DNA from 2 places in the Streptomyces sp. NPDC042364 genome. Region 1 is predicted to be linked to the other one. Evidence: riboswitches for the same ligand, from Rfam matches in the RefSeq annotation. Region 1 holds a riboswitch; the other holds the start of a gene.
The links. A riboswitch is a leader RNA that binds a small molecule or an ion and turns the genes downstream of it on or off. The one in region 1 is predicted to bind S-adenosylmethionine.
Positions count from the first base shown of each region.

Region 2: linked by a shared signal. The riboswitch ahead of AC067N_RS01155 (aminotransferase class V-fold PLP-dependent enzyme) and the one ahead of thrC (threonine synthase) in region 1 are both predicted to bind S-adenosylmethionine.

Region 1 covers NZ_JBWKAJ010000005.1:336,074-340,893, forward strand. The annotation lists gene groL (chaperonin GroEL) at 1-681, opposite strand, end outside; gene AC067N_RS13310 (cold-shock protein) at 1,064-1,267, opposite strand; gene AC067N_RS13315 (MoaD/ThiS family protein) at 1,731-2,006, opposite strand; gene thrC (threonine synthase) at 2,129-3,430, opposite strand; SAM riboswitch class I at 3,449-3,592, opposite strand; gene AC067N_RS13325 (glucosyl-3-phosphoglycerate synthase) at 3,724-4,668, shown strand.
Region 2 covers NZ_JBWKAJ010000001.1:276,412-281,231, reverse strand. The annotation lists gene AC067N_RS01160 (cytochrome P450) at 1-250, shown strand, start outside; gene AC067N_RS01155 (aminotransferase class V-fold PLP-dependent enzyme) at 380-1,744, opposite strand; SAM riboswitch class IV at 1,907-2,023, opposite strand; gene trpD (anthranilate phosphoribosyltransferase) at 2,284-3,348, opposite strand; gene qcrB (cytochrome bc1 complex cytochrome b subunit) at 3,502-4,820, opposite strand, start outside.

The sequences.
Region 1 (4,820 bases):
GTTGGAGACCTTGGAGTTGGCGATGAGGATGTAGGGGTCCTCGAGCACCGCCTCCATGCGCTCCATGTCGGTGGCGAAGTACGCCGAGATGTAGCCCTTGTCGAAGCGCATGCCCTCGGTGAGCTCGAGCTCCAGACCGAAGGTCTGCGACTCCTCGACGGTGATGACGCCTTCCTTGCCGACCTTGTCCATGGCCTCGGCGATCAGCTCGCCGATCTGGGTGTCGGCGGCGGAGATGGAGGCCGTGGAGGCGATCTGCTCCTTGGTCTCGACCTCCTTGGCCTGGTCGAGCAGCGCACCGGAGACGGCCTCGACGGCCTTCTCGATACCGCGCTTCAGGGCCATCGGGTTGGCACCGGCGGCGACGTTGCGCAGGCCCTCGCGTACGAGCGCCTGGGCGAGGACGGTCGCGGTGGTCGTACCGTCACCGGCGACGTCGTCCGTCTTCTTGGCGACTTCCTTGACCAGCTCGGCGCCGATCTTCTCGTACGGGTCCTCGAGCTCGATCTCCTTGGCGATGGACACACCATCGTTGGTGATCGTGGGGGCGCCCCACTTCTTCTCGAGGACGACGTTGCGACCCTTGGGGCCGAGCGTCACCTTGACGGCGTCCGCGAGCTGGTTCATGCCGCGCTCGAGGCCGCGCCGCGCCTCCTCGTCGAACGCGATGATCTTGGCCATGTGAAGTGGTCCCTCCAGGACTGGGGGTGATTCCTTCGGACCGCGCCCGCGCCCGCGACGGACGGCTCGCCTGCCCCGTGGTTCCTTGCCCCACCTGGCCTGCGGGCCTCACCGACCCGGTCCTTCGTTGTCACTCTCACCTTCAGAGTGCTAACGCCAATGATTAGCACTCGGCATGGTCGAGTGCAAGCGCCTCCGGATGATCCGCAGGTGAACGCGCCCCTACGCGCCGGGTCGGCGCCCCGCCCGTGCGACCGCCGGCGGGCGACCCGGCCGGCGGCTCGACGGGCGATCCGGACACGCGGAAGGGTCCGCACCCCGAGTACGGGGCGCGGACCCTCCGAGAAGAACGAAGAACGTCGCTGCTAACCGGCGCGTTGCTTCAGCCTGCGAGACGGACCATGTCCGCCTGCGGGCCCTTCTGACCCTGCGAGATCTCGAACTCGACCCGCTGGCCCTCTTCCAGGGTGCGGTAACCGTCCATCTGGATCGCGCTGTAGTGGACGAATACATCCGCACCACCGTCGACCGCGATGAAGCCGTACCCCTTCTCCGCGTTGAACCACTTGACGGTGCCCTGAGCCATGCCTAACTCCCCTATTACTGGCCCTTGCACAGATCCACACTTCGCGGATCCGGGTCAGACCTCACCCCCCAACGGTTGGGGGTGTGCGCCGGAACGCGTCGACCGCGGCTGAATGTATCTGCCCAACTGCCGTCTGCAACAGGTCAATCGGACGAGAAAATCTGGACACGCCCGGTCGGGAATGTACGAACAATTCCGCTGACTTCAGGGCAAGTCGGGCCCCATAAAGGCCACAAAACGCGCAAAAGCCCTACAGACTTTGGCTACTTCATATAGGGCGTGCGGCGCGATTGGATATGCGTCCGGCATGAAATCAGAACGGCGATCGGACCGGGTTCCCCAACTGTACCGTGCTCAACCATAGAGAATTGCCCCCTCCGCTTCTCTCGCGGAGGAGGCAATTCGATGAACAATCCGTAATCAACGTTACCGACGGTTACTACCGGCGGGTACGGAACGGGGATCAGCCGCCGGCGACGGCGGGGATGATCGACACGCCCGCTCCGTCCGGCGTGGCCGTCTCCAGGCCCTGCTCGAACCGCACGTCGTCGTCGTTCACGTACACGTTCACGAACCGCCGCAGCTTCCCCTGGTCGTCGAGGACGCGCGCGGCGATCCCGGTGTGGTTCTTCTCCAGGTCCGCGATGACCTCGGCGAGGGTGGCGCCTTCGGCCTGCACCTCGGCCTGGCCGCCGGTGTAGGTGCGAAGGATGGTGGGGATGCGGACGCTGACGCTCATGACTTGTGACCTCCGGGTATGTGCGGGAGAGCTGGGGGCGCGGGGCTGTGGGGGATCTGCGGCCGCCGCCGGCGTGGGCGCGACCGGCCCCCGCAGGCCCGCGGACGAACGACTGACAGGCCTTACACGAGCCCGGCTTCACGGAACGAGTCGAGGTTGGGCCGAATGGTGGCCGTGAGCCCCGTCCCGGCCACCGCGTCCAGCGTCTTCAGACCGTCGCCCGTGTTGAGGACGACCGTCGTGAGCGCGGGGTCCAGCAGCCCGTTCTCGATCAGCTTCCTCGTGACGCCGACGGTCACGCCGCCCGCGGTCTCCGCGAAGATCCCCTCGGTCCGCGCGAGCAGCTTGATCGCGTCGACGATCTGCTCGTCGGTCACGTCCTCCACGGCACCGCCGGTCCGCCGGGCGATGTCCAGGACGTACGGACCGTCCGCGGGGTTGCCGATCGCCAGCGACTTGGCGATCGTGTCCGGCTTCTGCGGCCGGACGACGTCATGGCCGGTCTTGTACGCGACGGACACCGGCGAGCAGCCCTCGGCCTGCGCACCGAAGATCTTGTACGGCCTGTCCTCGACGAGACCGAGCTTGATCAGCTCCTGGAGGCCCTTGTCGATCTTCGTGAGCTGCGAGCCGGAGGCGATCGGCACGACCAGCTGGTCCGGCAGCTTCCAGCCGAGCTGCTCGCAGATCTCGTACGCGAGGGTCTTGGAGCCCTCGGCGTAGTACGGCCGGAGGTTGACGTTCACGAAGCCCCAGCCCTCGCCGGCCGGGTCGCCGATCAGCTCGGAGCAGAAGCGGTTCACGTCGTCGTAGTTGCCCTCGATGCCGACCAGCTCACCGCCGTAGACGGCGGCCATGACGACCTTGCCCTGTTCCAGGTCGTGCGGGATGAACACGCAGGAGCGGAAGCCGGCACGGGCGGCGGCGGCCCCCACGGCGCCGGCGAGGTTGCCGGTGGAGGAGCAGGACAGGGTGGTGAAACCGAAGGCGCGCGCGGCCTCCAGGGCCTGGGCGACGACGCGGTCCTTGAAGGAGTGCGTCGGGTTGCCGGAGTCGTCCTTGATGTAGAGCCCGCCAGTGACGCCCAGCTCACGGGCGAGGTTGTCGGCCTTGACGAGGTGGGTCCAGCCGGGGTTCAGGTTCGGCTTGCCGGCCACGTCGGCGGGGACGGGCAGCAGGGGCGCGTACCGCCAGATGTTCGCGGGACCGGCCTCGATCCGCTTGCGCAGCTCCTCCGTGTCGTACGCGGAGTAGTCGTACGCGATCTCCAGGGGGCCGAAACACTCCTCGCAGGCGAAGACCGGTCCGAGGGGGACGCGGTGACCGCACTCGCGACAGCTCAGGGCGGCGGCGGGGCCGAGGTCGACGCTCTTGGCGGCACCGTCGGTGGTCGTGGATTCGGTTGCAACTGTCTGCGCAGCCATGTGAGGCGAGGCCCTTTCTCCTCATCTTCCTCACGACGCATCTCGCCGTGAGACGGATTTGGCACCTTCCCTAGCCGGACCTCGCCACGGCGACGTGACAAGACAGCTGGAGGGTTGCCGGGGCTTCATCGGGCCGTATCCCTCTGCCCCTCTGGATGAGCGGTATTTGGTTGTATACGCACACGAGCACCGACATGCGATGGTCATCAGCGTTGTTCAAGACTGTAACCGAAGGCCAGGACAGTTGAGAGAGCCGTCCGAACCGCGAGATGAACGCAGAGGAGCCGCGCACTGTGCTGAAGGAAGTCGAGCGCTGGCTGAGCACCCGCTCCTGGTCCGTGACCGATCGCCCGCTCCACGGGATCCTTGCCGCGAAACGGGCCTCGGGCCAGACCGTCAGTGTGGTCCTGCCCGCGCTGAACGAGGAGGAGACGGTCGGCGACATCGTCGCCGTCATCCGCCATGACCTCGTGGAACAGGTCCCGCTCGTCGACGAGGTCGTCGTCGTCGACTCCGGATCGACCGACCGCACCTCCGAGGTCGCGGCGGCGGCCGGGGCGCGGGTGGTCCACCGTGACGACATACTCCCGCGCCTGCCGGCCGTGCCCGGCAAGGGCGAGGTGCTGTGGCGGTCGCTGCTGGTCACGACCGGCGACATCGTCTGCTTCGTCGACGCGGACCTCAAGGAGTTCTCGTCCGACTTCGTCTCCGGGATCGTCGGGCCGCTGCTCACCGACCCCGGTGTCGACCTGGTCAAAGCGATGTACGACCGCCCGCTCGGCGCGGCGGCCGGCCAGGGCGGCCGTGTGACGGAACTCATGGCCCGCCCCCTGCTCAACATGCACTGGCCGCAGCTGGCGGGCTTCGTGCAGCCGCTGGGCGGCGAGTACGCGGCCCGCCGCTCCCTTCTGGAACGGCTTCCGTTCCCCGTCGGCTACGGCATCGAGCTGGGCATGCTCGTCGACGCGCTCCACCTCGTCGGGCTCGACGCCCTGGCCCAGGTCGACGTCGGGGTCCGCAAACACCGCCACCAGGACGGGCAGGCCCTGGGCCGCATGTCCGCGGCGATCTACCGCACGGCCCAGCTCCGCCTGGCCCGCGGCCATCTGATCCGTCCCGTCCTGACCCAGTTCGAACGCGGCGCGGAGGGCTTCGAGCCACGCACGTACTCGGTGGACCTGGAGGAGAGGCCGCCGATGGCGGAGATCGCGGAGTATGTGGAACGGAAGGCGGCGTAGAGGGCGGGGGTGCGGGTTCGCTGCCGGGTGCGGGCGGGTGCGTGGCTGGTCGCGCAGTTCCCCGCGCCCCTGAAGGGAACGGGCCTTCGGCCCGCCCTTCATCGGAAAGGCACGGGGCCGCAGGCCCCTGCTTTTCCAGGGGCGCGGGGAAC
Region 2 (4,820 bases), on a different contig from region 1:
GGAGAGGTTCGACCCCGACCGGTGGCTGCCCGAGCGGGCCAAGGACGTCACACGCACCTCCTACCTGCCCTTCGGCGCGGGAAGCCGCAAGTGCATCGGCGACGTCTTCGGGATGACGGAAGCGACGCTCGCCCTTGCCGCCATCGCCTCGCGTTGGCGACTGCGTTCCGTGCCGGGGCACGTCGTGCGACCACGGGCCGAGATGAGCCTGACCCCCGGGCCGCTGCCGATGGTGCCGGAACCTCGCTGACTCCGGCGCCGTTCGGAGCGCGAGGTCACCGGGATCGGAGTCCGGCGCGAGGCTCGGGCGGCGCTCGGCGCTGCGGCGGCACTGCCGACACCCGCCGGGTCACACGCCGGATCGTCCCCCTGAGGCCGGTCACCGGTCGGCGGGCGCACAACGCCCGTCCTTCGTACGGTACGTCCACCGGGCCCCGTCGCGGACGAGTTCCTTGACGGCGGCCACGAACCGCTCCACGTGCTCGTCGGGCGTCCCCGCGCCGAAGCTGACGCGGATGGCGTTGAGGGACTTCTCGCCGGGTGCGGCCTCGGGGGCGCCGCACTCGCCCTGGGTCTGCGGATCGCTGCCGAGGAGGGTGCGCACCAGCGGGTGGGCGCAGAAGAGGCCGTCGCGTACGCCGATGCCGTACTCGGCGGAGAGGGCGGCGGCGAAGTGGGAGCTGTTCCAGCCCTCGACGACGAAGGAGAGGACACCGACGCGCGGGGCGTCGTCCCCGAAGAGGGAGAGGACCCGGACCTGGGGGACCTCGGCGAGCCCGGCGCGGACGGTGTCGATCAGGTACTGCTCGCGGGCGACGAGCGTGTCGAACCCGGCCTCGGTGAGGGCCTTGCAGGCGGAGGCGATGGCGTACGCGCCGATGACGTTCGGGGAGCCGGCCTCATGGCGCGCGGCGGTCTCGTGCCACTCGACGTCCACTCCCCCGTCCGTACGCCGGGTCACCTTGCGGGAGGCACCGCCGCCGGCGAGGTACGGGTCCGCCTCCCGCAGCCAGTCGGCGCGCCCGGCGAGGACACCGGAACCGAACGGCGCGTACAGCTTGTGCCCGGAGAAGGCGACCCAGTCGACGTCCAGGTCCTGTACGGACACGGGATGGTGGGGCGCGAGCTGCGCGGCGTCGAGCACGATCCGCGCGCCGTGCGCGTGCGCTGCGGCGGCCAGTTCACGTACCGGCCAGATCTCCCCGGTGACGTTGGAGGCACCGGTGACGCAGACCAGCGCAGGGCCGTGGGGGTCCCGGTCGGCGAGGGCCCGCTCCAGCGCGGCGACGGCCTCGGCGGGCGTCCTGGGCGCGTCCAGGTAGGTCACCCGAGCGTCCCGCCACGGCAGCAGCGAGGCGTGGTGCTCGGTCTCGAAGACGAAGACCCGGCAGCCGGCGGGCAGTGCGGCGGCGAGGAGGTTGAGCGAGTCGGTGGTCGACCGGGTGAAGACCAGCTGGTCGTCGTCCCGGCAGTCGAGGAACTCGGCGACGGTACGGCGGGCGTTCTCGAAGAGGTCGGTCGACAGCTGCGACAGGTAACCGGCGCCCCGGTGCACGCTGCCGTAGTAGGGCGCGTAAGCCGCCACGTCGTCCCAGACCCGCTGGAGCGCGGGGGCGCTGGCGGCGTAGTCGAGCGCGGCGTAGGTGACCTCGCCGCCGGTGACGAGCGGGACGGTGACATCCCGGCCGAGAACGGGCAGCGGGGTGCAAACGGACCGGTCGGCGGCAAAGGTGGAGACGGACATGGGGAACTCCCGTGAGAGGGCATGCCGAAGCAGGGCACGCTGAGGAAGGAAGAAGGGTGCGCGGAGGCGGGGCTCGGCGGCCCTATCGCATTCGCTTGCTCACGGAAGGCTCCCTCGAACGACCAGGACCCCTGGCCCCACACTTCTCAAAAGCGTGCGAGGGGTCCGCGCTTGTCGTAGACCTCGCTGCCTACGACCCGGTCTTCACCCGGGGCACCCCGCCACGGACGGAGGGTTGCCGGACAGCCGGCCGGGGCCTTGTGGCTGTCACTCATGACCTGATCAGGAACGTACGCGAAGTGATCGCCGCGCCGCAACTCATGTCCGGATAGCGGGATCGGGCGCCTGGTCACTCGGGGGTGCGGGTCCGTCCGCGGGTGCGGGTCCGTCGGCGGGCGCGGTCCGTCGGCGGGTGCGGGTGGTGTGTGGCTGGTCGCGCGGTTCCCCGCGCCCCTGAACAGCGACCGGGGCTGCGCCCCGTGCCTTTCAGGATGAAGGCCGGGCCGCAGGCCCACGCCGCCCCCCACGTGCCGCGACGGCTACCGATTCGTCGCCGCGATCCAGCCGTCGAGAACCCTCCGCGCCGCCCCCGAGTCGATCGACTCCGCGGCCCGCTCCATCCCGCCCCGCAGCTGCTCCGCCAGCGACCCCGTGCCCGGTTCCAGCGCCACCAGCGCCGCCGCCGAGTTCAGCAGCACCGCGTCCCGCACCGGCCCGGTCTCCCCCGCCAGCAGCCGTCGCGCGACATCCGCGTTGTAGGACGCGTCGGCACCCCGCAGCGCGGACACCGGCACCAGCTCCAGCCCCACGTCCCGCGGGTCGAACGCTTCCTCCGTCACCTTGCCGTCGCGCACGACCCAGACCCGCGAGGTCGCGGTGGTCGTCAGCTCGTCCAGCCCGTCGTCGCCGCGGAACACCAGCGACGAGTTGCCGCGCTCGGCGAAGACGCCCGCCATGATGGGCGCCATCCGCGGATCGGCCACACCGACCGCCTGGGCCCGCACCTTCGCCGGATTCGCCAGCGGCCCGAGCGCGTTGAACACCGTACGGATGCCCAACTGCCCGCGCGCGGCGGCCACATGACGCAGCGCCGGGTGGAACTTCACCGCGAAGCAGAAGGTGATGCCCGCCTCCTCGGCGACCTCCGCCACCCGCCGCGGCGTCAGCTCCAGATTGACGCCGAGCTTCTCCAGCACATCGGACGCGCCCGAGGCCGACGACGCGGCCCGGTTGCCGTGCTTGACGACCTTGGCGCCCGTACCGGCGACGACGATCGACGACATCGTGGAGATGTTGACCGTCTTGGCACCGTCGCCGCCCGTACCGACGATGTCGACGGTGCGCCCCGACACCTCGATGACATGGGCGTGCTCGTACAGCGCCCGCACCAGCCCGGTGATCTCCTCGACGGTCTCGCCCTTGGCCCGCAGCGCCACCACGAACCCGGCGATCTGCGCGTCCGTCGCCTCGCCGCGCATGATCTGGTCCATCGCCCAGAACGTGGCGCCGGCGTCCTGGTCCTGCCCGGACAGCAGCGCGTTCAGCACCTCGGGCCAGGAACGGCCCGCCGCGGTGTCGCCTCCAGCGGGGGTCACAGCGCTCATCAGCCGCTCCTGGTGGTCGTAGCCGCGGGAGGGTCACCGCCCGCGGAGGCAAGGCAATCGATGCTCCCACCCTATCCAGCCCCGGGCACGGCGAAGGGCCCCCGTCCGAAGATCGGACGGGGGCCCTTCGACCGTGTGTGGCGAAGCGGGTGATCAGTGGTGGCCGTGGCCGCTCGTGATCTCCTTGTACTCCTCGACGGTGGGCTTGAGGATCTGGTTGTCCTCGCCGTAGTAGCCCTTGCTCAGCTTGGCCCGGAGCTTCTCGCGACGCGTGATCTTGCGGGCGACGCCGTTCTCGTCGACCTCGGGGCCGATCTCGGCCGGCTTGTACTGCTCGTGCGCCGTGAGCGTGTGCAGCTGCTCCTGGCTGAGCGGCTCGTGGACCTCGATGAACTCACCGTGCGGCAGGCGCTTGATGATGCCGGTCTCACGACCGTGCAGGATCTTGTCCCGGTCGCGGCGCTGAAGGCCGAGGCAGATGCGCTTGGTCACGATGAACGCGATGACCGGGCCCACGAAGAACGCGATCCGGACGAACCAGGTGATGGCGTTGATCGACAGGTGGAAGTGGGTCGCCCAGAGGTCGTTTCCACCACCGATCAGGCCGATCATGTACATCGTGACCCAGGCGACACCGAACCCGGTGCGGGTCGGGGTGTTGCGCGGGCGGTCCAGGATGTGGTGCTCGCGCTTGTCGCCGGTGACCCAGGACTCGACGAACGGGTACACCGCGATGAGGCCCAGGGCCAACGGGAAGAGCACGATCGGGATGAACACACCCAGGACGAGCGTGTAACCCCCGAAGTTGATCTCCCAGCCCGGCATCGCACGGACGAAGCCCTCGGCGAAGCCCATGTACCAGTCCGGCTGGGCACCGGTGGACACCTGGTCCGGACGGTACGGGCCCAGGGCCCAGATCGGGTTGATCGTGGCGACCGCCGAGATGATCGCGATGACACCGAAGACCAGGAAGAAGAAGCCTCCGGCCTTGGCCATGTACACCGGGAGCAGGGGCATGCCGACGACGTTGTTGTTCGTCTTTCCGGGGCCCGCGTACTGCGTGTGCTTGTGGTAGAAGACCAGGATCAGGTGCGCCACCACCAGGCCGAGCATGATGCCCGGCAGCAACAGGATGTGGACCGAGTAGAAGCGGGCCACGAAGTCGCCGCCCGGGAACTCGCCGCCGAAGAGGAACATCGACAGGTACGTGCCGACGATCGGCACGGACAGCAGCACACCCTGCATGAAGCGGACACCGGTGCCGGAGAGCAGGTCGTCCGGGAGCGAGTAGCCGGTGAAGCCGGTGAACATGCCCAGGACGAACAGCAGGAAGCCGAACAGCCAGTTGATCTCACGCGGCTTGCGGAACGCGCCGGTGAAGAACACGCGCATCATGTGCACGAACATGCCGGCGAGGAAGACCAACGCGGCCCAGTGGTGGATCTGCCGGATCAGCAGACCACCGCGCACCT